Regions from separate parts of the Bradyrhizobium sp. UFLA05-109 genome, predicted to be linked through region 1. Evidence: predicted binding sites of a transcription regulator. Region 1 holds the regulator's gene; the other holds the start of a gene.
The links. The regulator HrcA, encoded in region 1, represses chaperone genes, less so after heat shock. The targets are predictions, from matches to a motif close to GTTAGCACTCNCNNNNNGNGAGTGCTAAC.
Positions count from the first base shown of each region.

Region 2: the regulator HrcA is predicted to act here: its motif matches at 8,520-8,548, upstream of Q3C01_RS37120 (co-chaperone GroES).

Region 1 is NZ_JBBIAR010000007.1:78,814-89,775, reverse strand. It holds gene Q3C01_RS06790 (type II and III secretion system protein family protein) at 1-231, opposite strand, end outside; gene cpaB (Flp pilus assembly protein CpaB) at 246-1,055, opposite strand; gene gshB (glutathione synthase) at 1,395-2,339, opposite strand; gene Q3C01_RS06775 (YraN family protein) at 2,350-2,757, opposite strand; gene rsmI (16S rRNA (cytidine(1402)-2'-O)-methyltransferase) at 2,744-3,727, opposite strand; gene Q3C01_RS06765 (penicillin-binding protein activator) at 3,970-5,199, shown strand; gene hemW (radical SAM family heme chaperone HemW) at 5,351-6,508, opposite strand; gene rdgB (RdgB/HAM1 family non-canonical purine NTP pyrophosphatase) at 6,495-7,130, opposite strand; gene rph (ribonuclease PH) at 7,141-7,854, opposite strand; gene hrcA (heat-inducible transcriptional repressor HrcA) at 8,036-9,124, shown strand; gene grpE (nucleotide exchange factor GrpE) at 9,224-9,838, shown strand; gene pncA (bifunctional nicotinamidase/pyrazinamidase) at 9,913-10,635, opposite strand; gene Q3C01_RS06730 (hypothetical protein) at 10,724-10,962, opposite strand, start outside.
Region 2 is NZ_JBBIAR010000075.1:16,144-27,105, reverse strand. It holds gene Q3C01_RS37165 (16S rRNA (uracil(1498)-N(3))-methyltransferase) at 1-469, shown strand, start outside; gene Q3C01_RS37160 (ATP phosphoribosyltransferase regulatory subunit) at 593-1,741, shown strand; gene hisG (ATP phosphoribosyltransferase) at 1,745-2,722, shown strand; gene Q3C01_RS37150 (glycosyltransferase family 2 protein) at 2,833-3,879, shown strand; gene Q3C01_RS37145 (ChbG/HpnK family deacetylase) at 3,876-4,724, shown strand; gene Q3C01_RS37140 (DUF2076 domain-containing protein) at 4,845-5,666, shown strand; gene Q3C01_RS37135 (L,D-transpeptidase) at 5,738-6,538, opposite strand; gene Q3C01_RS37130 (protein phosphatase CheZ) at 6,850-7,623, shown strand; gene Q3C01_RS37125 (hypothetical protein) at 7,788-8,309, opposite strand; gene Q3C01_RS37120 (co-chaperone GroES) at 8,650-8,946, shown strand; gene groL (chaperonin GroEL) at 9,111-10,742, shown strand.

The sequences.
Region 1 (10,962 bases):
CACCGACTTGCCGACGCCGAGTGCAAGGAAGCGGGTCCTGGCCGGGGCGATCGTTGCGACCGGCGACACGCCGAGATCAGGCGCCTGCACCGGGGTCTGGTCGCCGACCGGTGCGTCCGCCGCGATCGCCGGTGCTGCGGCGAGGCCAAGCATCAGCATGGCCCCCGTGCAGAACGCGCGCGCGCCATTCCCCCGAATGCGCAGGCGGGTCCGATCATCCCCATTCTTCATCTTGGGTATCCCCATCACTTCTGTGACGTTTGTTGCCGCGTCGAAACGCCGTAGCGGATCACGCTGACGCCGTCGGGACGCTTGTTCGCCGGGCCCTCGGACGAGCCGTCCGGTGCGTTGGCATCGACGATGCTCCGCAGCGCGAGCTGCAGCGTGCCGCCTTGTCGCGCGGCTGCGAGCGCAGCAGCCTGGTCGGGCCTGAGCTCGAGCGTGACGGTCTTGCCGACCACGGAAGTCTGGCCGTCTTTTTCCTTCGGTGCCTGGTCGATCGCGAGCACACGGATATTGGCCAGGATGACCTCGGAAACGATGACGTCATTCGCCCCGGTCGAGGCGTCGGCATTCTTCAGGCGGCGTGTCAGGAGCACGTCGACGCGGTCGTTCGGCAGGATGAAGCCGCCGGCGCCGGTCTCCGCGGAAATTTCGGTCGAGATCGCCCGCATGCCTGAAGGCAGGATCGCGGCCATGAAGCCCGAGCCGTCGGCCTTCACCAGCTTCTGTTCGCGGATCGGCTCGCCCTGCATCAGCGGCGTGCGCGCGATCGAGCCGGCAATCTGGGTCACGGCGTCGGGTCGGCCTTCGCGGCGGATAAAGCTGCCGCTCGCGGCAGACGCTGGCCAGGTCTGCCATTGCAGGTCTTCCTGCTTGACGGTCTGGCCAAGGCCGATGTCGGATTTTGCGACGAGAACCTCGACAGTGGGCAGCGGCGCAGCCACGGGTGCTGCCGCGGGTGCCGGCCTGTTGTCATAGCTGCTCGCCAGATATGCGGCGACGCCGCCGGCGCCGAGCGCAATGACAAGAACCACGATGCGTGCGGTATTCATACGCCTTTACTCTTACGCGGGGCACTCGAACCGCACGTGGCGGGTTCCCCGTCGTCGATGAGTAGGCAGTAAAGGTATAAGGGGTGTTGCGAGGCCGAATGTGATCGCCGGTCACGCCGCGGGTTTTGGCTGCATGGTGAACGCCGCGTTATTCGGAAAGCGATAACTCCGTAGATTCACGCAAGAGATCAGGCGTTTTGTGTCTGTGCGTGACGCGACATGGTGAACGCGTGGTTAGCCCGCGACGCGAAAGCCCAAACGCGCGAGAGGGAGGCGTCTTCCCTCGATGTCGTCCTGGCGAAAGCCAGGACGACATCGGAGAATTTCGGCCCGTGCGGATTATTTGCTCCGCTTCGTCTCGATCACATCCCAGATCTTCGCCGCGATGTCCGGCCCGCCGAGCCGCGCGATCGCACGGATGCCCGTCGGCGAGGTCACGTTGATCTCGGTGAGCCGGTCGTTGATGACGTCGAGGCCGACGAACAGGAGGCCGCGCTCGCGCAGTGCCGGCCCGACCGTTTCACAGATCTCGCGTTCGCGCGGGGTGAGGTCGGTGGCTTGCGCCGCGCCGCCGCGCACCATGTTGGAGCGGAGATCGTCGGGCGCCGGGACGCGGTTGACGGCGCCGGCGAACTCGCCATTGACCAGGATGATGCGCTTGTCGCCGTGCTTGACCTCGGGGATGAACTGCTGGATCACCCAGGGCTCTTTGAAGGTCACCGAGAACATGTCGTAGAGCGAGCCGAAATTCATGTCCTGCGGCATCACGCGGAACACCGCGGCACCGCCATGGCCGTGCAGGGGCTTCATGACGACGGCGCCGTGCTGCTCGCGGAAGGCGTTGATCTCGTCGAGGTCGCGCGAGATCAGGGTCGGCGGCATCAGCTGCGGAAAGTTCATCACGAACAGCTTTTCCGGCGCGTTGCGCACGCTCACGGGATCGTTGACGACCAGCGTCTTCGGATGGATGCACTCCAGGAAATGGGTTGAGGTGATGTAGGCGAGATCGAACGGCGGATCCTGCCGCAGCAGCACCACGTCAAAGCCGTTCAATGCCTCGCGCCTGGGCTCGCCGAGGGTGAAGTGATTGCCGGGCTCGTCACGCACGGTCAGGAGCTGCACCGGTGCGACCAGCTCGTTGCCGACCTGCGACAGCTTGTCGGGCGTATAGTAGGACAGCCCGTGGCCGCGCTTCTGCGCCTCCAGAAGCAGCGCAAAGGTGGAATCGCCGCGGATGTTGATGCTGGCGATGGGGTCCATCTGGACGGCGACGTTCAGTTTCATGGGCTGCCTTTCAGGTCGAGGCGTCGAATGCCGCCAACACATGGCGTGGAAGGGACTTCGGCGCAATCAGCATGGCGTCGAATCGCAATTCAAATTCGGCATGCTCGGGATGCGCCGCAAGCCACCCCTGCGCGGCGTCGATGATGCGCTGCTGCTGGCGCGGCGTCACGGCAAAGGCGGCCTCATCGAGGCTGGCGCGCGCCTTGACCTCGACGAAGGCGATCAGATTGCGCCGGCGCGCGACGATGTCGATCTCGCCATGCGGCGTGCGGAAGCGTCTCGCCAGAATGCGATAGCCCTTGGCGATCAGGAAGGCCGCGGCGCGGCTTTCTGCCGAAATGCCGGTCTGGAACGCAGCGACGCGTTCCGGCGAGGGGAGTTTGGGCTCGGCGGGCAGGGCGCCGTCAGTCTTCCCCATCGTCGCCCCGCAAGTTCTTGGCAGGCAAGTTCTTCGCAGGCAAGTTCTTGGCAAGTTCGAGTGCGCGGGCATAGACCTCGCGGCGCGGCCGGCCCGAGACTTCGACCGCATGCGCGACCGCGTCCTTGACGCTGCTGTTCGCGAGCTGTTCGCGCAGGAGATCGTCGAGCGCATCCGGCGTCATCTCCCGCGCATCGGCTGCCGGCGGGCCGATGACCAGCACGAACTCGCCGCGGGTCTCCAGCGTATCGGCACGGCCGGCGAGCTCGCTGAGGGGGCTGCGCGAGATCTCCTCGTGCAGCTTCGTCAGCTCGCGGCAGATCGCGGCTTCGCGATCTGCCATGACCTCGGCGAGATCGGCCAGCGTCTCCTGCACGCGATTGCCGGAGTCGAACAGCACCAGGGTCGCATCGATCCGGGCGAGCTCGCCGAGGCGCTTGCGGCGGGCGGTCGATTTTGCGGGCAGAAAACCTTCGAAGAAGAATCGATCGGTCGGCAGCGCCGCGACAGACAGCGCCGCCAGCACCGAGGATGGACCGGGCAGCGCGTACACCGCGTGGCCCGCGGCAGAAACCTCGCGCACCAGCTTGAAGCCGGGATCGGAGATCAGCGGCGTGCCGGCGTCGGAGACCAGCGCGATGGAACCGCCCTGCGCCAGCGCCTCCAGGATCCTCGGCCGCGCAGCCTCTGCATTGTGCTCATGATAGGGTTTGAGCTGGGCGGTGATGCCGTAGCGCTCGGTCAACCGCCGGGTGATCCGGGTGTCCTCGCAGGCAACGATGTCGACGCCGGCCAGCGTCTCGAGCGCCCGCAAGGTGATGTCGCCGAGATTGCCGATGGGGGTGGCGACGAGGTAGAGGCCCGGCGCCGCCTTGCTGGCTGAAAAGTGATGGGGACCAATGGCAAAACCGCGTGCGGCGGGTTCCGCCGCACCTTCAGGCGTATTTATTGGGGCGGTCTTTGCGCGCATAATGGATACACTTAAAGGGAGAGACGCGCTTGCGCCACATTCGCGGCGAAAAGCCCGCGTTGGTGCAGCCTTTAAAACTCGGTGGGCAGCTCGCCATGGTGGAAGGGCGGTCGCGTTAAGCGGTCATTATCCTTTTGTTTTGGTTAACTATTTGCCGACAATATGCTGCAATCCGCGTCCTCCCTTGCGGAGGTGAAGTCCTGACCGGGCCTTAAGTGGTCTGGTCGTTACGAAGAGTTGCCATGCCGGGCCCGCGCTATCCCAAGTCTGTCACCTCCGGGCCCCGATCGTCGGGAGCGACCCGGCGGAGCGCGCTAGGGCTCCTGCTCGGCACGCCCTTGCTCTCGGCCTGCACCGGCGTGCAGCAGAGTCTCAGCCAGTTCTCCAATCCCTTCAGTTCCCCCTCTCAGCCGGGGGCCGCCGGGCCACAGCAGCAGGCCACCACCGCCGGCACCGGCGGGGTGAAGGTCAGCTTGATCCTGCCGCTCTCGGCCGCCGGCAATGCCGGGCTCGCCGCGCAGTCGATGCGCAACGCCGCCGAAATGGCGCTCGCCGAATTCCAGAACCCGAACGTCCAACTTCTGATCAAGGACGACAACGGCACGCCGCAGGGCGCACAAGGCGGCGCGCAGCAGGCGGTCGACGAAGGCGCGGAGATCATTCTGGGGCCGCTGTTCGCCCAATCCGTGCCGGCCGTTGCGCAGGTCGCGCGTACGCGTGGCATCTCGGTGATGGCGTTCTCGACCGATGCCAGCATCGCCGGCCGCGGCGTCTTCCTGTTGAGCTTTCTGCCCGAATCGGACGTCAACCGCATCGTCGAATATTCCGCCAGCATCGGGAAGCGCTCCTTCGCGGCGCTGCTGCCGGAGAATGCCTATGGCAATGTGGTGGAGGCAGCCTTCAAGGCGGCGGTGCCGCGGCGGGGTGGACGCGTGGTTGCGTTCGAGAAATTCGGCGGCGATCGCGCCACGCCGGCGCGCAACGTCGCGCAGGCGCTCGGCAGCGCGGACGCGCTGTTCATTGCCGATGACGGCGATTCCGTCGTCGCGGTGGCCGATGCGCTGACCGCTGCGGGCGCCAACTTGCGCAACATCCAGTTGCTCGGCACCGGCCTGTGGGACAACCCGCGCGTCTATGCGAGCCAGGCGCTGCAGGGTGGTCTCTATGCCGCGCCGGACCCGGCAGGCTTTCGCGCCTTCGCCGGCCGCTACCGCACGAAATATGGCGCCGAACCGGTGCGCACGGCGACGCTCGCCTATGACGCAGTGGCGCTCGTCGCAGCGCTCGCGCGCACACAAGGCACCACGCGCTTCTCACAGGACGTGCTGACCAACCCGTCTGGCTTCGCCGGCATCGACGGCCTGTTCCGTTTCCGCGCCGACGGCACCAATGAGCGGGGACTTGCGGTGATGAAGGTGACGACCGGCGGCGGCGTCGCGGTCGCGGGCTCGCCGAAGAGCTTTGGGGCTTAGCAGCAAGTGAGGCTGCCGTAGGGGGGCAAAGGTGCTCTTCGCGCCGTGCCCACCATCTCTCCACGATTGCGTCAGAAGAGGTGGGCACGCTTCCGCCTTCGCTCTTCGAGCTACGGCGGACAAGTCGCTTTGCCCACCCTACGGCAGTTGGCTATGCCGCGAGATCCGCGACCACCGCATCCAGCACCGGAAATCCGCTGCTGGTGACGCGCAGGCGGCCCGTCGTGTCGACTGTGATCGCGCCTTCCTCGCGCAGGAGCGCGATGCGGCGGGGATCGAGCGGGCGGCCGGCGAGCGCGGCGTAGCGCTTGGGGTCGATGCCTTCGGCGAGGCGCAATCCCATCAGCAAGAATTCGTCGGCGCGCTCCTCGCTGTTGAGGAGTTCGTCGGTGACGACACCGTCGCCGTTGGTCTCGACCCGCATCAGCCAGGCCTCGGGACGCTTCTCGGTGGCGGTCGCGTGCCTGATGCCGTCGATGTCGAGCCGGCCATGCGCGCCGGGACCGATGCCGGCATATTCCTCGCCGCGCCAGTAGACCAGATTGTGCCGGCACTCGGCGCCGCGGCGTGCGTGATTCGAAATCTCGTAGGCGGGCAGGCCGAGCTTGTCGCAGGTCTCCTGCGTGACGTCATAGAGCGCGCGCGCGACCGCTTCGTCCGGCGTTTTCAGCTTGCCGGCCTGGTGCAGGCCGAAGAACGGCGTACCTTCCTCGATCGTGAGCTGGTAGAGCGACAAATGCTCGGCGGCTTCATCGATGGCGCGGCGGAGTTCATTCTCCCACATCGCCGGAGTCTGATCCGGGCGGGCATATATCAGGTCGAACGAGTAGCGCTCGAACGAACGCCGCGCGATGGCAACCGCATCGAGCGCCTCGCGCGCGCTGTGCAGGCGCCCGAGCATCTTCAGCGAGACATCGTCGAGCGCCTGCACACCGAGCGAGACGCGGTTGACGCCGGCGGCGCGATAGCCGGCAAAGCGCGTGGCCTCGACGCTGGTCGGGTTGGCTTCCAGCGTGACCTCGACGTCATCGGCGACGCGCCAGTGCTTGCCGATCGCCTCTAACACGGCGCCGACGGTCGCAGGCTGCATCAGGGATGGCGTGCCGCCGCCGAGGAAGATCGAGGTGACCTCGCGGCCGGGCGCGCGCTTGGCCGTGGTCTCGATCTCGCGCGCGAAGGCGCGGGCAAAGCGCATCTCGTCGATCGCGGCGTGGCGGACGTGGCTGTTGAAGTCGCAATAGGGACACTTCGACAGGCAGAACGGCCAGTGCACGTAGACGCCGAAGGCGCCCCTGTCAGCGCGGCTCAAGGCAGATCTCCGCAAGTTTCACGAAGGCGCGGGCACGGTGCGACAGGCCAAGGCCCAACGGCGGCAGGCCGTGCTTCTCGATGCTTTCCATCTCGCCAAAGGTGCGCGTGTGGCCGTCGGGCAGGAACATCGGGTCGTAGCCGAAGCCGGCGGTGCCGCGCGGCGGCCAGACCAGCGTGCCGTCGACGCGCGCCTCGACCTCCTCGAGATGATCATCGGGCCAGGCAACGCAGAGTGCGGAGACGAAATGCGCTTTGCGCTGGTCCGGCGTGATGGCGCCGCGCTCCCTCAACAGGCGCTCGATCTGCGCCATCGCCGCGGCAAAATCCTTGTCGGAGCCCGCCCAGCGCGCACTGTAAATTCCCGGCGCGCCGTCGAGCGCGTCGACCACGATGCCGGAATCATCGGCGAACGCCGGAAGTCTCATGGCCTTCGCAGCGGCGATGGCCTTGATCGCGGCATTGCTGCGAAAGTCGTTGCCGGTTTCTTCAGGCTCGTCGAGGCCAAGCTCGCCGGCCGAGACTGCCTCGACGCCGTGCGGCGCCAGCAGCTCCCGCATCTCGGCAAGCTTGCCGGGATTATGGGTCGCGATGATGAGCTTGCCTGTGATTCGCCGGTGCATGGCCTATTGACTACGCCACCGCCATTTTCTGCAAGTCCACGAGACGCGCGACACCCTTGCGGGCCAGCGCCATCAGCGACAGGAATTCCTCCTGCGTGAACGGCTCGCGTTCCGCCGTTCCCTGGACCTCGATGATGCGGCCATCGCCCGTCATGACGAAATTGGCGTCGGTCTCGGCCTCGGAATCCTCGGCATAATCGAGGTCGAGCACCGCCGTGCCGTTATAGATGCCGCAGGAGATCGCGGCGACGTTGTCGCGCAGCACGTTCGCCTTGATCATGTTGCGCGTCTTCATCCAGTTGACACAGTCGGCCAGCGCGACCCAGGCCCCCGTGATCGAGGCCGTGCGCGTGCCACCGTCGGCCTGGAGCACGTCGCAATCGACCGTGATCTGGCGCTCGCCGAGCGCTTCGAGATCGACGATGGTGCGAAGCGAGCGGCCGATCAGGCGCTGGATCTCCACGGTGCGGCCGCTCTGCTTGCCGGCGGAAGCCTCGCGACGGGTGCGTTCCGAGGTCGCGCGCGGGAGCATGCCGTATTCGGCGGTGACCCAGCCGCGGCCCTGGCCCTTGAGCCATGGCGGCAGGCGGTCTTCCAGCGTAGCGGTGACCAGCACATGGGTGTCGCCGAATTTTACGAGGCACGAGCCTTCCGCATATTTGACCACGCCGCGCTCCAGCGTCACGGGGCGCAATTCGTCGGGCGCACGGCGGCTTGGCCGCATGGGAAATCCTCCAAAACTCGCAGGGAAAAGGCTGTTCGCGGTGCTTGTAGGAGGGGGAAGGGGGCCCGGCAAGGGCTTTTCCCCCGTGGCGTCGGAACGTCGCCCCCATTTGGCCAAAGACGCGCTTGTCACGGGCCCTCCGGATGGACAAATTATGTGCATCTGAGAGGAGTTACCGTCTGTGGCCCATCACGATCCGATTCATCTGATCGCGCCGCGCGCGGGCCTCGCCCAGCTCAACGAGCGCTCTCGCGACATCTTTCGTCAAATCGTCGAGAGCTATCTGGCGACCGGCGAGCCGGTCGGCTCGCGCAATATCTCCCGCCTGATCGCGCTGCCGCTATCGCCGGCCTCGGTGCGCAACGTCATGGCCGATCTGGAACAGCTCGGCCTAATCTACGCCCCGCACACCTCCGCCGGCCGGCTGCCGACGGAACTCGGCCTGCGCTTCTTCGTCGACGCGCTGATGCAGGTCGGGGAACTCAACGAGGCCGAGCGACAATCGATCCAGAGCCAGCTTACCAATGTCGGCCACGCCCAATCGGTCGAGGCGGCGCTGGAGGAGGCGCTGACGCGGCTGTCTGGCCTCACCCGGGCCGCAGCCGTGGTGTTGACGCCGAAGTCCAATGCGCGACTGAAGCATATCGAATTCGTCCGCCTGGAACCCGAGCGGGCGCTGGTGATTCTGGTCGGCGAGGACGGCCAGGTCGAGAACCGCGTGCTGACGCTACCGCTTGGAGTTCCCTCCTCGGCGCTGACGGAGGCTTCCAACTTCCTCAATGCACGCATCCGCGGCCGGACCCTCGCCGAGGCGCGGCTCGAGCTGGAAACGGCGCTCGGGCAGGCCCGCGCCGAGCTCGACCAGCTCACCCAGAAGGTGATCGCGGCCGGCATCGCGAGCTGGTCGGGTGGCGAGAACGAGGACCGGCAGCTCATCGTGCGCGGTCACGCCAATCTGCTCGAAGACCTGCACGCGCTGGAGGATCTCGAGCGGGTGCGGCTGCTGTTCGACGATCTCGAGACCAAGCGTGGCGTGATCGACCTCTTGGGGCGCGCCGAGACCGCCGAGGGCGTGCGCATCTTCATCGGCTCTGAGAACAAGCTGTTCTCGCTGTCGGGCTCCTCGACGATCATCTCGCCGTATCGGGATGCCGCCGGGCACATCGTCGGTGTTTTGGGCGTGATCGGGCCGACGCGGCTGAATTATGCCCGCGTGATCCCGACCGTGGACTATGCCGCCCGCATCGTCAGCCGCCTGTTGGGGGGCTGACGGCCGTTTTCGCCTGATCACGGGCGCTTGATTTTCGCGCTGCGAAGCACGATATCCCGGCGAGAAAAATCCCTTGAGACGAGTTCGAGAAGGCAGCCGATGACCGATCAAGACCGGCAACCCGAAGACACGACTGCGCCGACCGGCGAGCCCGTGGTGTCGAAGCCCTACATCATGCCCGACGATCCGGAGCCCGGTTCGGTCGAGATCTTGCAGAAGGAAGCGGCTGAGGCGCGCGACCGCATGCTGCGGACGCTGGCCGAGATGGAAAACCTGCGCAAGCGCACCACCAAGGAGGTCGCCGACGCCAGGCTGTACGGCATTACCGGCTTTGCGCGCGACGTGCTCGATATCGCCGACAACCTCCAGCGTGCGCTTGATGCGGTGCCGGCCGAGGCACGTGCCAATGCCGATCCCGGCCTGACCGCGCTGATCGAAGGCGTGGAACTCACCGAGCGCTCGCTGCTCAACGCGCTGGAAAAACACGGCGTGAAGAAGTTCGACCCCTCGGGCCAGAAGTTCGATCCGAATTTCCAGCAGGCGATGTTCGAGGTGCCCGATCCGTCGGTGCCGTCGGGCACCGTGGTTCAGGTGGTCCAGGCCGGTTACACCATCGGCGAGCGCGTGCTGCGCCCGGCTCTCGTCGGCGTTGCCAAGGGCGGTGCGAAAGCCGCGGCGGCGGCCAACAACAACGAGTCGAACGGCGCGGCGTAAGCCGTGTTCTGAAAGCTGTGTCGTCATTCCGGGTTCGGCTCTCCGAGCTGTCCCGGAATGACAGCTTGCTGGTCTTACGCCGTGGCTGCGATATCCGCAGACTGGATCCGCTTCACGCCGGCCTTGGCCATGTCGGCCCAGGCCTTGGCCAGCGAGCCCTGCGTGTCGATGCCGCGGCAGGCGTCTTCCACCACATAGACCTCGAAGCCGGCCTTGCGCGCGTCGAGCGCGGTCCAGGCGACGCAGAAATCGGTCGCTAGCCCTGCGACGAACACGCGCTTGATCTTGCGCGACTTCAGGTAGGCGGCGAGGCCAGTCGATGTCTTGCCGTCGGCCTCCAGGAAAGCCGAGTAGCTGTCGACGTCCTTGTGAAAGCCCTTGCGGATGATGAGCTCGGCCTGCGGGATCGACAGGTCCTTCGACAGCGCGGCGCCGTCGGTGCCCTGCACGCAATGGTCGGGCCACAGCACCTGCTTGCCGTAGGGCAGGTCGATGGTTTCGAACGGCTTCTTGCCGGAGTGAACGGAGGCGAACGACACGTGCCCCGGCGTGTGCCAGTCCTGTGTCATCACGACATTGGCGAACGATTTTGCGATCTTGTTGATCACCGGCACCACCTGCTCGCCTTCCTTCACGGCGAGGCTGCCGCCGGGCAGGAAGCAGTTTTGCACGTCGATCACGAGCAGCGCGGAGGCATCGTCGGGCTTGATCGCCGTCGCTGCCCAGAGCTTGCTTGAAACGAGGCTCGCGAGAGCAACAGTGGAAACGCCCGCGAGTACTTTGCGCCGATCCAGCATCGTACGTCCTCCCTCCAGGATGAACCAAGGAGGAAAGCGTAGTTCCATTTGTGTACGAACAAAAGCCCGAAAATGCGGCCGGCTTTGGTCAGCCTTTGGGCTGGATGCCGTCGCGCACCGCGCGGAAGCGGGTGAACGCCTCCGACCACTGGTCACGCGGGGCGCTGGCGATGATGCGCAGCGACGTACCGCCGCCGAAGCGGATCCACTGCACCACCGTAACCTGGGTCTTGTCCTTGCCACTGACGCCGTCGAGCCGGGTTTCGATGGCCGGCTGGCCGTTGACGCGGATCGGCTCGGACATGGTGATTCTGGACTCGCGCATGC
Region 2 (10,962 bases), on a different contig from region 1:
CTACGTCGTCCAGAAGGCGGTGGAGATGGGCGCCTCGACCCTCCAGCCGGTGCTGACCCGCTTTACCCAGGCCTCGCGCGTCAATGGCGAGCGCATGCGCGCCAATGTCATCGAGGCGGCCGAGCAATGCGGCATCCTGAGCCTTGCGACCGTGGCCGATCCGGTTCCGCTCGAGCGCTTCCTCAGCCAGCGCGCGGCGCAGCGGCTCCTGGTGTTTTGCGACGAGGCCGCGGAGGCGGAGAACCCGCTCAAAGCCCTGCAAGCCGCGCGCGATGCAACTCAGGGCATCGACGTGCTGATCGGACCCGAGGGCGGCTTTGCCGAGGAGGAGCGCGCCCTGCTCCTGCGCCAGCCCCATATCCTGCGTCTGGCTCTGGGTCCACGAATCCTGCGGGCCGACACGGCGGCCGTGGCCGCCCTCGCGCTGGTGCAGTCCGTGCTCGGCGACTGGGGCGGCCCGCGGGGCTAGGCGACCATTAAGCCATTGGTCCATTGGAGGTCGAAACCGTCATCGGGCCATGCTAAGGGGCTGCGCCAACACGCGCCCCACCTTTTGCCCGTCCCGGTTCCGCCGGGGCAAACGGACCCCGTCATGACCGCGACTGCCACCTCAAATGCTGCCGGCTCCGCCGCCTGGGCGGATACGCTGCTGTTGTCGTTCGCGCAGGCCGGTTACGTCCACGCCGAGCCCGCGATCCTCCAGCCGGCCGAGCCGTTCCTGGACCTCTCCGGCGAAGACATCCGCAAGAGCCTGTACCTGACCACCGACCCGACCGGCGAGGAGCTCTGCCTGCGCCCGGACCTGACGATTCCCGTGGCCCGCGACTACCTCGCCTCGGGGCGCGCCGGCGAGCCCGCGGGCTTCAGCTATCTCGGCCCGGTGTTCCGTTACCGGAGTGGCCGTCCGGGTGAGTTCCTGCAGGCCGGCATCGAATCCTTCGGCCGCCAGGACCGCGCCGCGGCCGACGCCGAGATGCTGGCGCTGGCGCTGGAGGCGACCGCGGCCTTCGGCGTCCGTGATGTCGAGATCCGCACCGGCGACGTGGCACTGTTCAATGCCGTAATCGACGCGCTCGACCTGTTCCCGGTCTGGCGGCGCCGGCTGATCAAGGATTTCAACCGCAAGATCAGCCTCGAGCAGGATCTGGAACGACTCTCGATCGCAACCGCCACCGCCCGCAACGAGTATGAGGGCGTGCTGGCGGCGCTCGCGGGCTCCGACCGCAAGGCGGCGCTCGCGCTCGTCACCGACCTGATGTCGATCGCCGGCACCACCAATGTCGGGGGCCGCACCACGGCCGAAATCGCCGACCGCTTCCTCGAGCAATCCACCCTGAAGAGCGGCGCCCTGCCGCGCGAGGCGCTGACCGTGCTCAAGCGCTTCCTGTCGATCGCGGGCAATCCGGATCAGGCGGTCGCCGAGCTGCGCGCGCTCGCGGCGGATACCAGGCTGGATATTTCGGCGGCGATCGACCTGTTCGAGAACCGCGTCGGCTTCATGGCCGCGCGCGGCATCGACGTGAAGGAGACGCGCTTCTCGACCTCGTTCGGGCGCGGTCTCGACTACTACACCGGCTTCGAGTTCGAAGTGCATCACAGGGGCAACGGCGTCGAGCCGCTGGTCGCAGGCGGCCGCTACGACGGCCTGATGACCCAGCTCGGATCGCAGACGCCGATCCCCGCAGTCGGCTTCTCGGTCTGGGTCGATGCACTCGCCATGATCGGCCGCAAGGGAGCTTAAGTCATGAGCGCGCCGTTCGTTCTGGCCGTTCCATCCAAAGGCCGCCTCCAGGAAAACGCCGAAGCCTTTTTCGCGCGCGCAGGGCTGACGCTGTCGAAAGCCGGCGGCGCGCGCGATTATCGCGGCACCATCGCAGGGCTCGACAATGTCGAGATCGCCTATCTCTCGGCCAGCGAGATCGCCTCGCAGCTCGCCCGCGGCATGGCGCATCTCGGCGTCACCGGCGAGGATCTGGTGCGCGAGAACATTGCGGATGCCGACAGGCGCGTCGCCCTGATCGAGCGGCTCGGCTTCGGCTATGCCGACGTCGTGGTCGCCGTGCCGCAGGCCTGGATCGATGTCCGCACCATGGCCGATCTCGACGACGTCACCACCGGCTTCCGCGAGCAGCACCACCGGCGGATGCGTGTCGCAACCAAATTCATCAATCTCACGCGGACCTTCTTTTCGAGCCACGGCATCGTCGACTACCGGATCGTCGAAAGCACCGGCGCGACCGAAGGCGCGCCCGCGGCCGGCACCGCCGAGCTGATCGTCGACATCACCACGACCGGCGCCACGCTTGCCGCCAACGGCCTGAAAATCCTCGACGACGGTGTCATGCTGCGCAGCCAGGCCAATCTGGTCGCCTCCCGGGACGCCGACTGGTCGCCCGCGGCGCGGGAGACGGCTCGCATCATCCTCGATCACATCGCGGCCCGGGCGCGGGCAAATCAATACCGCGAGGTCCGCACCCGCTTCCGGCAGTGCGATGCGGCATTGCTGAGCGAGGCGCACCGGAATTTCGGCGTGGAGACGCCGTTCGGCGGGCCGACCTCGTCAGGCATGTTGACGTTGCACTGCCCGCCCGGAAAACTCTATTCGCTGGCGAGCTTCCTGCGCGATCATGGCGCCGAGACCGTCTCGGTGGTCTCGCTCGACTACGTCTTCGACCGCGAGAACCCGCTGTTCGCCAAGCTCGAGGCGTTCCTGCGGCAGTGAGGCGCAGAAATCTCTGGGGCATCCGCATGGTGCATTCAGCGTAGCGACAGCAAACGACAGCTACCATATGCTGTTCGAACGAGTTTTGAGTGCTTCTGGAACCTTGATCGATGACGCTGGGCTCTGACGTTTCCGCCCTGACCACCAACGCCACGAGCGCTGCGGCCAAAGGGCTGTCGATTGTCGTGCCGATCTACAACGAGGCGGCGGGGCTTGCCTCGCTGCACCAGCGGCTCTGCGATCTCGCCAGGACGCTTCGGAACCGCTATCGCCTTGCCTGCGAGGTCGTCTATGTCGACGACGGCAGCGCGGATTCGACGCTTGCGATCGCCCGCGCGCTGCCGGCCGATGCGATCGACGTGCAGGTGGTTTCGCTGTCGCGCAATTTCGGCAAGGAGGCGGCGCTGATGGCCGGCCTCGACCACGCAAGACGCGGTGCCGTGATGTTCATGGACGGCGACGGCCAGCATCCGCCGGCGCTGGTGGAACAACTCGTCGGACACTGGATCGATGACGGCTACGACGTCGTCTATACCGCCAAGGCGCATCGCGATAACGAGCCGTTCCTGCGGCGGCTCGCCGTGCACGGCTTCTACGCACTGATCAATTGGGGTGCGCGGCAGAAGATTCCCGAAGACGCGGGCGACTTCCGCCTGCTCTCGCCGCGCGCGGTCGCAGCGCTGCGGCAATTGCCCGAGCGCAACCGCTTCTTCAAGGGGCTGGCGAGCTGGATCGGCTTCCGCCAGATCCGCGTCGACTACGAGCCCGCGGCGCGCGCCCATGGCGTGACCACCTTCAATGCGGCGCGGCTGCTCGGCCTCTCGATCGAGGGCCTGACCTCGTTCTCGGTGGCCCCGTTGCGCTTTGCCAGCCTGCTCGGCGTGGTGCTCGCCGGCGGCGCCTTCCTGTTCGGCCTCTCCATCCTCTGGGAGGTCTGGACCACGGGCAAGCAGGTGCCCGGCTATCCCTCGCTCGTCGTCGGCCTGATGACGATCGGCGGCGTGCAGCTCATCATGATCGGCATCGTCGGCGAATATATCGGCAAAATCCTCTCCGAGCTGAAGGCGCGGCCGATCTACTTCGTCGCCGAGCACAGCGAGAAGCGTGTCGAGACCGGCAAGGCCGACGACGCCTCGAGCCGGACGGCGGCGGAATGAACCAAGCGGCGAAGCCGCGGCGTATCTGGCTCTGCGCCGACGATTACGGAATCAGTGCGGGCGTCAACCGCGCCATCCGCGACCTCATCGAACGCGGCCGTCTCAATGCGACATCGGTGATGATGCTGGGGCCGGCGATCGGCCGCGCCGAGGTCGACGCGCTGGAAGCGTCCCGCACGAAGAGCCCGCGCTGCGCGATCGGATTGCATGTCACGCTGTCGGCGCCGTTTCGCCCGCTGACCATGCATTTCCGCCCGCTCGAAGGCGACATGTTCTTGGCCTTTCCAAAGCTGCTGCGTGCGGGACTGATGCGGCGGCTCGACCGTGAGATCATTTACGCCGAGGTGAAGGCGCAGCTTGCAGCCTACGCGCAGGCGTTCGGACACGCGCCTGACTTCGTCGACGGCCATCAGCATGTGCAGCTCTATCCGCAGGTGCGCGACGCCTTCGTCGCCGCTGTCCGCGAGGCCGCGCCAAAAGCCTGGGTGCGCCAGGGCGGCCGCGAGCTGCCGCTGATGCGGCGGCTCGCCTCACCGAAAGCGCTGGTGCTGGATATCCTGAGCGCTCAATTCCGCCGCCGCGCGCGGCACGCCGGTCTCGCCTTCAATCCTGCCTTCGCCGGCGCCTATGACTTCACGCGGGATGACGCCGATTTCGGCAGCTTGATGCGGCAGTTCATCGAGGGCCTGCCGGACGACAGTCTCGTGATGTGTCATCCCGGCTTCGTCGACGAGACGTTGCGGAGCCTCGATCCAATGACTGATGTCCGCGAGCGCGAGCACAGATATCTCGCAAGCGAGGCGTTTCCGCAGCTCCTGGCCGCGAACAACGTGACATTGGCATGAAACCGCCGACACGGGACCGGCAGCTTGTCGCATACCGAAATTTAATCCGCGCCCCACTGTTGGCGCCATGTTGGAACCCTACATCTTGGGCGCGCTTGGTTTGCGCAAGGGAGATCGATCATGACGCCGCAAGAACGCCAGCTCGTCGACGAGCTTTTCGACCGGCTTTCGAAGCTTGAAACTGCATCGCGCGATCCGAACGCGATCGCCGCCATCAATGACGGCCTGAACAAGGCGCCCAACGCCATGTACGCGCTGGTGCAGACCGTGCTGCTGCAGGACGAGGCGCTGAAGCGCGCCAATGCCCGCATCCAGGAACTGGAGGCAGCCCACGCGCCGGAGCAGGCGCAATCTGGCGGCTTCCTGGATTCCATGCGCGATACCCTTTTCGGCGGCGGCCAATCGCGCGGCTCGGTCCCGAACGTGCCGCCGCGCGAGCAGCGGCCGGTCTGGAACTCCGGCCAGGCGATGCAGCAGGCGCAGCCGCCCGGCTATGGCCAGCCGCCGCCTTACGCACAGCAGCAGGGTTATGGCGCCCCGCCCATCGGCGGTGGCGGCGGCTCTTTCCTTGGCACCGCGGCAGCCGCCGCGGCTGGCGTCGTCGGTGGATCGATGCTGCTCTCCGGCATCCGCAACATGATGGGCGGGATGGGCGGCTCGCATCAGGCTTTTGGCGACACCACGATCATTGAGGAGCGCGGGGGTGGCGGCAGCCCGTGGGGTGGCAGCAATGACCAGTCTGGCGGCTCGCTCGCGCGCGATGCCGGCGTCAACGACATCGGCTCCAACCGCGGCCGCGATGATTCCCACCAGGGCTTCCTCGACCAGGCGTCGAACGATGGGAACGACGATCAGCAGGACTATGACGATGCCGACAACGTCGACATGGCCGACGACAGCGATTTCGGCGGCGGCGACGACGGCGGCAGCGATTACGCGTAAGCAGCATCACCCTTAAATGCAAAACGGCCGCCCTTCCGGCGGCCGTTCTCGTTTCGCCGCTTTCGCCGCGTTCACATCACCACGACCCTGGTGCCGACATTGACGCGGCCGTAGAGGTCGATGACGTCCTCGTTCCGCATACGGATGCAGCCGGAGGAGACGTTTGTGCCGATGGTCCAGGGCTCGTTGGAGCCGTGGATGCGATAGAGCGAAGAGCCCAGATACATCGCGCGCGCGCCGAGCGGGTTTTCAGGGCCGCCTTCCATGTGCCGCGGCAGATCTGGACGGCGCGCAATCATTTCCGCCGGCGGCGTCCAATCCGGCCATTCGCGCTTGGCCGTGATCGCCTTCACGCCGGACCAGGTGAAGCCCGGACGGCCGACCCCGATGCCGTAGCGCAGCGCCTTGCCATTGCCTTCGACGAGATAGAGGAACTTGTTGGGCGTATCGACGACGATGGTGCCGGCGCCTTCCCTCCCCTCGTACGCGACGAGCTGTTTTTCGAACTTCGGATCAAACGGACGCAAGCGCGGATCGGCTGCATCCTGCTGCGGCACCATACCTTGCATCTGCGGCTCGCCCATCGGCGGCAAATTGCGCTGGTCGTAATAGGCCGGCTGCTGCTGATACGTCGGCTGCTGCTGCGGATAATAGCGCTGGCCACGCTCCTCGCCGCCGAACAGGAATTCGATGAAGCCGCCGCCCATGTTGGCATTGGAGGCGACGCGCACCGGCTGCGGCGGCGCCTGCGGCTGATAAAGCACGGGGGGCGGATCGGATGGCACGGTGTTGTCGAATGCGGCGGCGCGATCGATCCCGGCGACAAAGGTGCATGCGCTGCCGAGCAGCGCGACAGACATTTTCTTGAACATCGACGTACTCTGTACTGTTTCGTCTGGTGCGTTCATCGCGACGGGCGCAGACCTGCCCTTCGCGATGCGGCCACTTAAAATCAAAAGCCGTTTGGTTTGGTAAACGGAAACGGCGTTATGATTCACCACGTCGCGAACATCAGCGCCTTTTGTCCGCTAGCGTTTATTTTCGGTGAACGGCCGATATGCATGGTTAATCGCTGGTGTGTGCGCGAATTGCGAGCGATCGCAAAGCGGTTCCCGCCGTGAACGTCGTGTTAAATCCCTTCTGTCTACAAAGGCCGCGTGAGTGAGGTGGGGGGAGTTCCAATATGGCTGTTCACCGCAAACGTTTTCGCGTCGAGGAAGCAATCGTCGGCGAGATGCCCAGTCCGGAGATGATTGACGAGGCTGCTCCGATGCACAGCGAGATCATGGCCGAGCTGCGCGCGATCCGCGCGCAAATGGCGCGTAACAGCCACGCGGGGCACGCCCCGCTCCCGCCGAGCGAAACCGTCATGGCGCAGGAAGTCGCCGACGCGCGCGCGATGCTGGAGACCTACCGCGCCCAGATCGAACAATGCGAGAAGCTGAAGGTTGAACTCGACCTCATCCACGATGCCATCAGCCGCACCAAGCGCGAGATCGCGGTGCTGCACGGCAAGAGCTTCAACGGCGAAGAGATGGCCAAGGTCAATGGCGAGCTCGGCGCTGTCGTCGGCGGCACCGAGCAGGCGACCCAGCAGATCCTCGAAGCGGCCGAGTCGATCGACCAGGCCGCCAGCGCACTCTCCAAGGTGGATTCGGTGGACCAGCAGAAGCGGCTCGCCGACGACATCCAGGAACGCGTCATCTCGATCTTCGAGGCCTGCAACTTCCAGGATTTGACCGGGCAGCGCATCAACAAGGTGATGGGCACGATGAAGTTCATCGAGCAGCACATCAATGCGATGATGGATATCTGGGGCGGCGTCGACGCGATCAAGGCCCACGCGCCGCCGATCGTCGACACCCGCGACGAAGACGCCAAGCTGCTCAACGGCCCGAAGCTCGCCGGTGACGTCGGTCACGCCTCGCAGGACGACATCGACGCCCTGTTCGACTGACCGGACGGGACACGAAGAGAAACAAAACGCCGGCCTTGGGCCGGCGCTTTTTTGTTTTGGGGTTCTATCTCACGCTGTCATTCCGGGGCACGCGCAGCGTGAACCCGGAAGCTCGAGATTCCGGGTTCGATGCTTCGCATCGCCCCGGAATGACGGAGAGAAGATCACGCCCGCGGCGCGCAGCGGACGTAAACCATGTTGCCGTAGCGGGTGGCGGCGTCCTTGTCGATGAAGCGGGTGACCATGACGCGGCCATCGAAGGAGACGATCTCGCGGTCCTGCTCGCCGGGGGTCGGGCCGGGCGGTCCGATATAGTTCTTGCCGCTCGGTGACCCCTTCAGCCGCAGCTCTTGCGGCGTCGCCTGGTCGGCCAGGTGCATGATCACACCGCCGCTCGAACCGGCGCCGATCACGTAGGGATTCTTGCACTGCGCACGGGCCGCAGCCTCGGTGCGGGCGCGGTCGGCCGGGTTCTGGAACGAGGCAAGGCCCCAGCGGCCGACGATCTCGTCGGCGCGGATCGAGGCCGGCATTTCCGGCCCGGTGCCGGGCTCGGCCTCCGGCGGCGGCGAGGACGACGAGAACGACGGCAGGCTCATGCCACCGCCACATGCACCCAGCAGCAGCGCCAAGGCTGCGGCGGCGCCCAGCTTCGCAACCGTCCGCGCGTGAGCTGAACTGATCATGGCATTCCCCCGAGCAAAGCGCCCCCCAAACACGAGCCTGGCAGCCCCCTCCTGCAGCCAAGCGCAAAACCGCTGTCGGGGCAATGACGTCGTAGAATACGACAGCGTCCCCAATTCGTTTCGATCGTCAACATCCTATATCCGTCTCACCATTGGCTTAACCACCTTTGCTTGACAGGATCGCGGCCAAGCCATATTTCCGGGCGCACTATTAGCACTCGGGAAGCCCGATTGCTAAAGCGCGCCGTTCGATCCTGGCATTCGATCCGGAGGTCGGACGGGGGCGCAGGCCCCTCACTACTTCCGCCGCTTCCGAAGCGAGCCTCCAAAGGGAAACGTCATGGCTAAGTCCAAATTTCGTCCGCTGCATGACCGTGTCGTGGTCAAACGTATCGATGCCGAGGAAAAGTCCAAGGGTGGCATCATCATTCCCGACACCGCCAAGGAGAAGCCGTCCCAGGGCGAAATCGTCGCCGTCGGCCCCGGCGGCCGGGACGAGGCGGGTAAGCTGATCCCGATCGACCTCAAGGTCGGCGACCGCGTGCTGTTCGGCAAGTGGTCGGGCACCGAGGTCAAGATCGACAATGAAGATCTCCTGATCATGAAGGAGTCGGACATCATGGGCGTCCTGGCCTAAGGCCACGACGTCCCTTCAAACCCCGCCGCACGCGCCATTGCCATGCCCGGGCCTGACCCGGGCATCCATCATTTCTCGTTAAGAGGATGGATTGCCGGACCTCCACCCGGCAATGACGACGGAAAAGTGCGGCGCCCATCCAGTTCAGTTTTCAGGAGCAAGAAATGGCTGCCAAAGACGTCAAGTTTTCCGGAGACGCGCGCGAACGCATGCTGCGCGGCGTCGACATTCTCGCCAACGCCGTCAAGGTGACGCTCGGTCCGAAGGGCCGCAACGTCGTCATCGAGAAGAGCTTCGGCGCGCCCCGTATCACCAAGGACGGCGTCACCGTCGCCAAGGAGATCGAGCTCGAGGACAAGTTCGAGAATATGGGCGCCCAGATGGTCCGTGAGGTCGCCTCCAAGACCAACGACCTCGCCGGCGACGGAACCACCACCGCGACCGTGCTGGCCCAGGCCATCGTGCGCGAAGGCGCCAAGGCCGTTGCCGCCGGCATGAACCCGATGGACCTCAAGCGCGGCATCGACACCGCGGTTGCGGCTGTGATCAAGGACATCGAGAAGCGCGCAAAGCCCGTCGCCGCCTCCTCCGAGGTCGCCCAGGTCGGCACCATCTCGGCCAACGGCGACTCCGCCATCGGCAAGATGATCGCGCAGGCGATGCAGAAGGTCGGCAACGAGGGTGTCATCACCGTCGAGGAGAACAAGTCGCTGGACACCGAAGTCGACATCGTCGAGGGCATGAAGTTCGACCGCGGCTATCTCTCGCCGTACTTCGTCACCAACGCCGAGAAGATGACCGCCGAGCTCGAGGACGCCTACATCCTCCTGCACGAGAAGAAGCTGTCGGGCCTGCAGGCCATGCTGCCGGTGCTGGAAGCCGTGGTGCAGTCCGGCAAGCCGCTCGTCATCATCGCCGAGGACGTCGAGGGCGAGGCGCTCGCCACCCTGGTCGTCAACCGTCTGCGCGGCGGCCTCAAGGTCGCGGCCGTCAAGGCGCCGGGCTTCGGCGACCGCCGCAAGGCCATGCTCGAGGACATCGCGATCCTCACCGGCGGCCAGCTGATCTCCGAAGAGCTCGGCATCAAGCTCGAGAACGTCACGGTGAAGATGCTCGGTCGCGCCAAGAAGGTCGTGATCGACAAGGAGAACACCACGATCGTCAACGGTGCCGGCAAGAAGCCGGACATCGAGGCCCGCGTCGGCCAGATCAAGGCCCAGATCGAGGAGACCACCTCGGACTACGACCGTGAGAAACTCCAGGAGCGTCTGGCCAAGCTCGCCGGCGGCGTCGCGGTGATCCGCGTCGGCGGCGCGACCGAGATCGAGGTCAAGGAGAAGAAGGACCGCGTCGAGGACGCGCTCAACGCCACCCGCGCAGCCGTGCAGGAAGGCATCGTCCCCGGCGGCGGCGTCGCGCTGCTCCGCGCCAAGAAGGCGGTGGGCCGTCTCACCAACGCCAATGCCGACGTGCAGGCGGGCATCAACATCGTGCTGAAGGCGCTGGAAGCCCCTGTCCGCCAGATCTCCGAGAACGCCGGCCTCGAAGGCTCGGTCGTCGTCGGCAAGATCCTGGAGAACAAGTCCGAGACCTTCGGCTTCGACGCCCAGACCGAGCAGTATGTCGACCTCGTCGAGAAGGGCATCATCGACCCCGCCAAGGTGGTGCGCACCGCGCTCCAGGACGCCTCTTCCGTGGCCGGCCTGCTGGTGACCACTGAGGCCATGGTCGCTGAGCTGCCGAAGAAGGAAGCAGCTCCGGCGATGCCGGCCGGCGGCGGCGGCATGGGCTTCTGAGCCGTCGCAACCAACCAAAAATCACGCGAAGGCCGCCTCCGGGCGGCCTTCTTTTTTGCCGACCATTACCGGCGCTTTCCGATTCAACCGCCGGCCAAAACCCACTACGGTGGCGCCGATTCCAAAGCGCGATCGGATCGGGATGAATCGTCATCGCGCTTTGGGCTATTGTTCGAGCATGACTTTTCGGAGAACCGCTTCACACTTTTCCGGATCATGC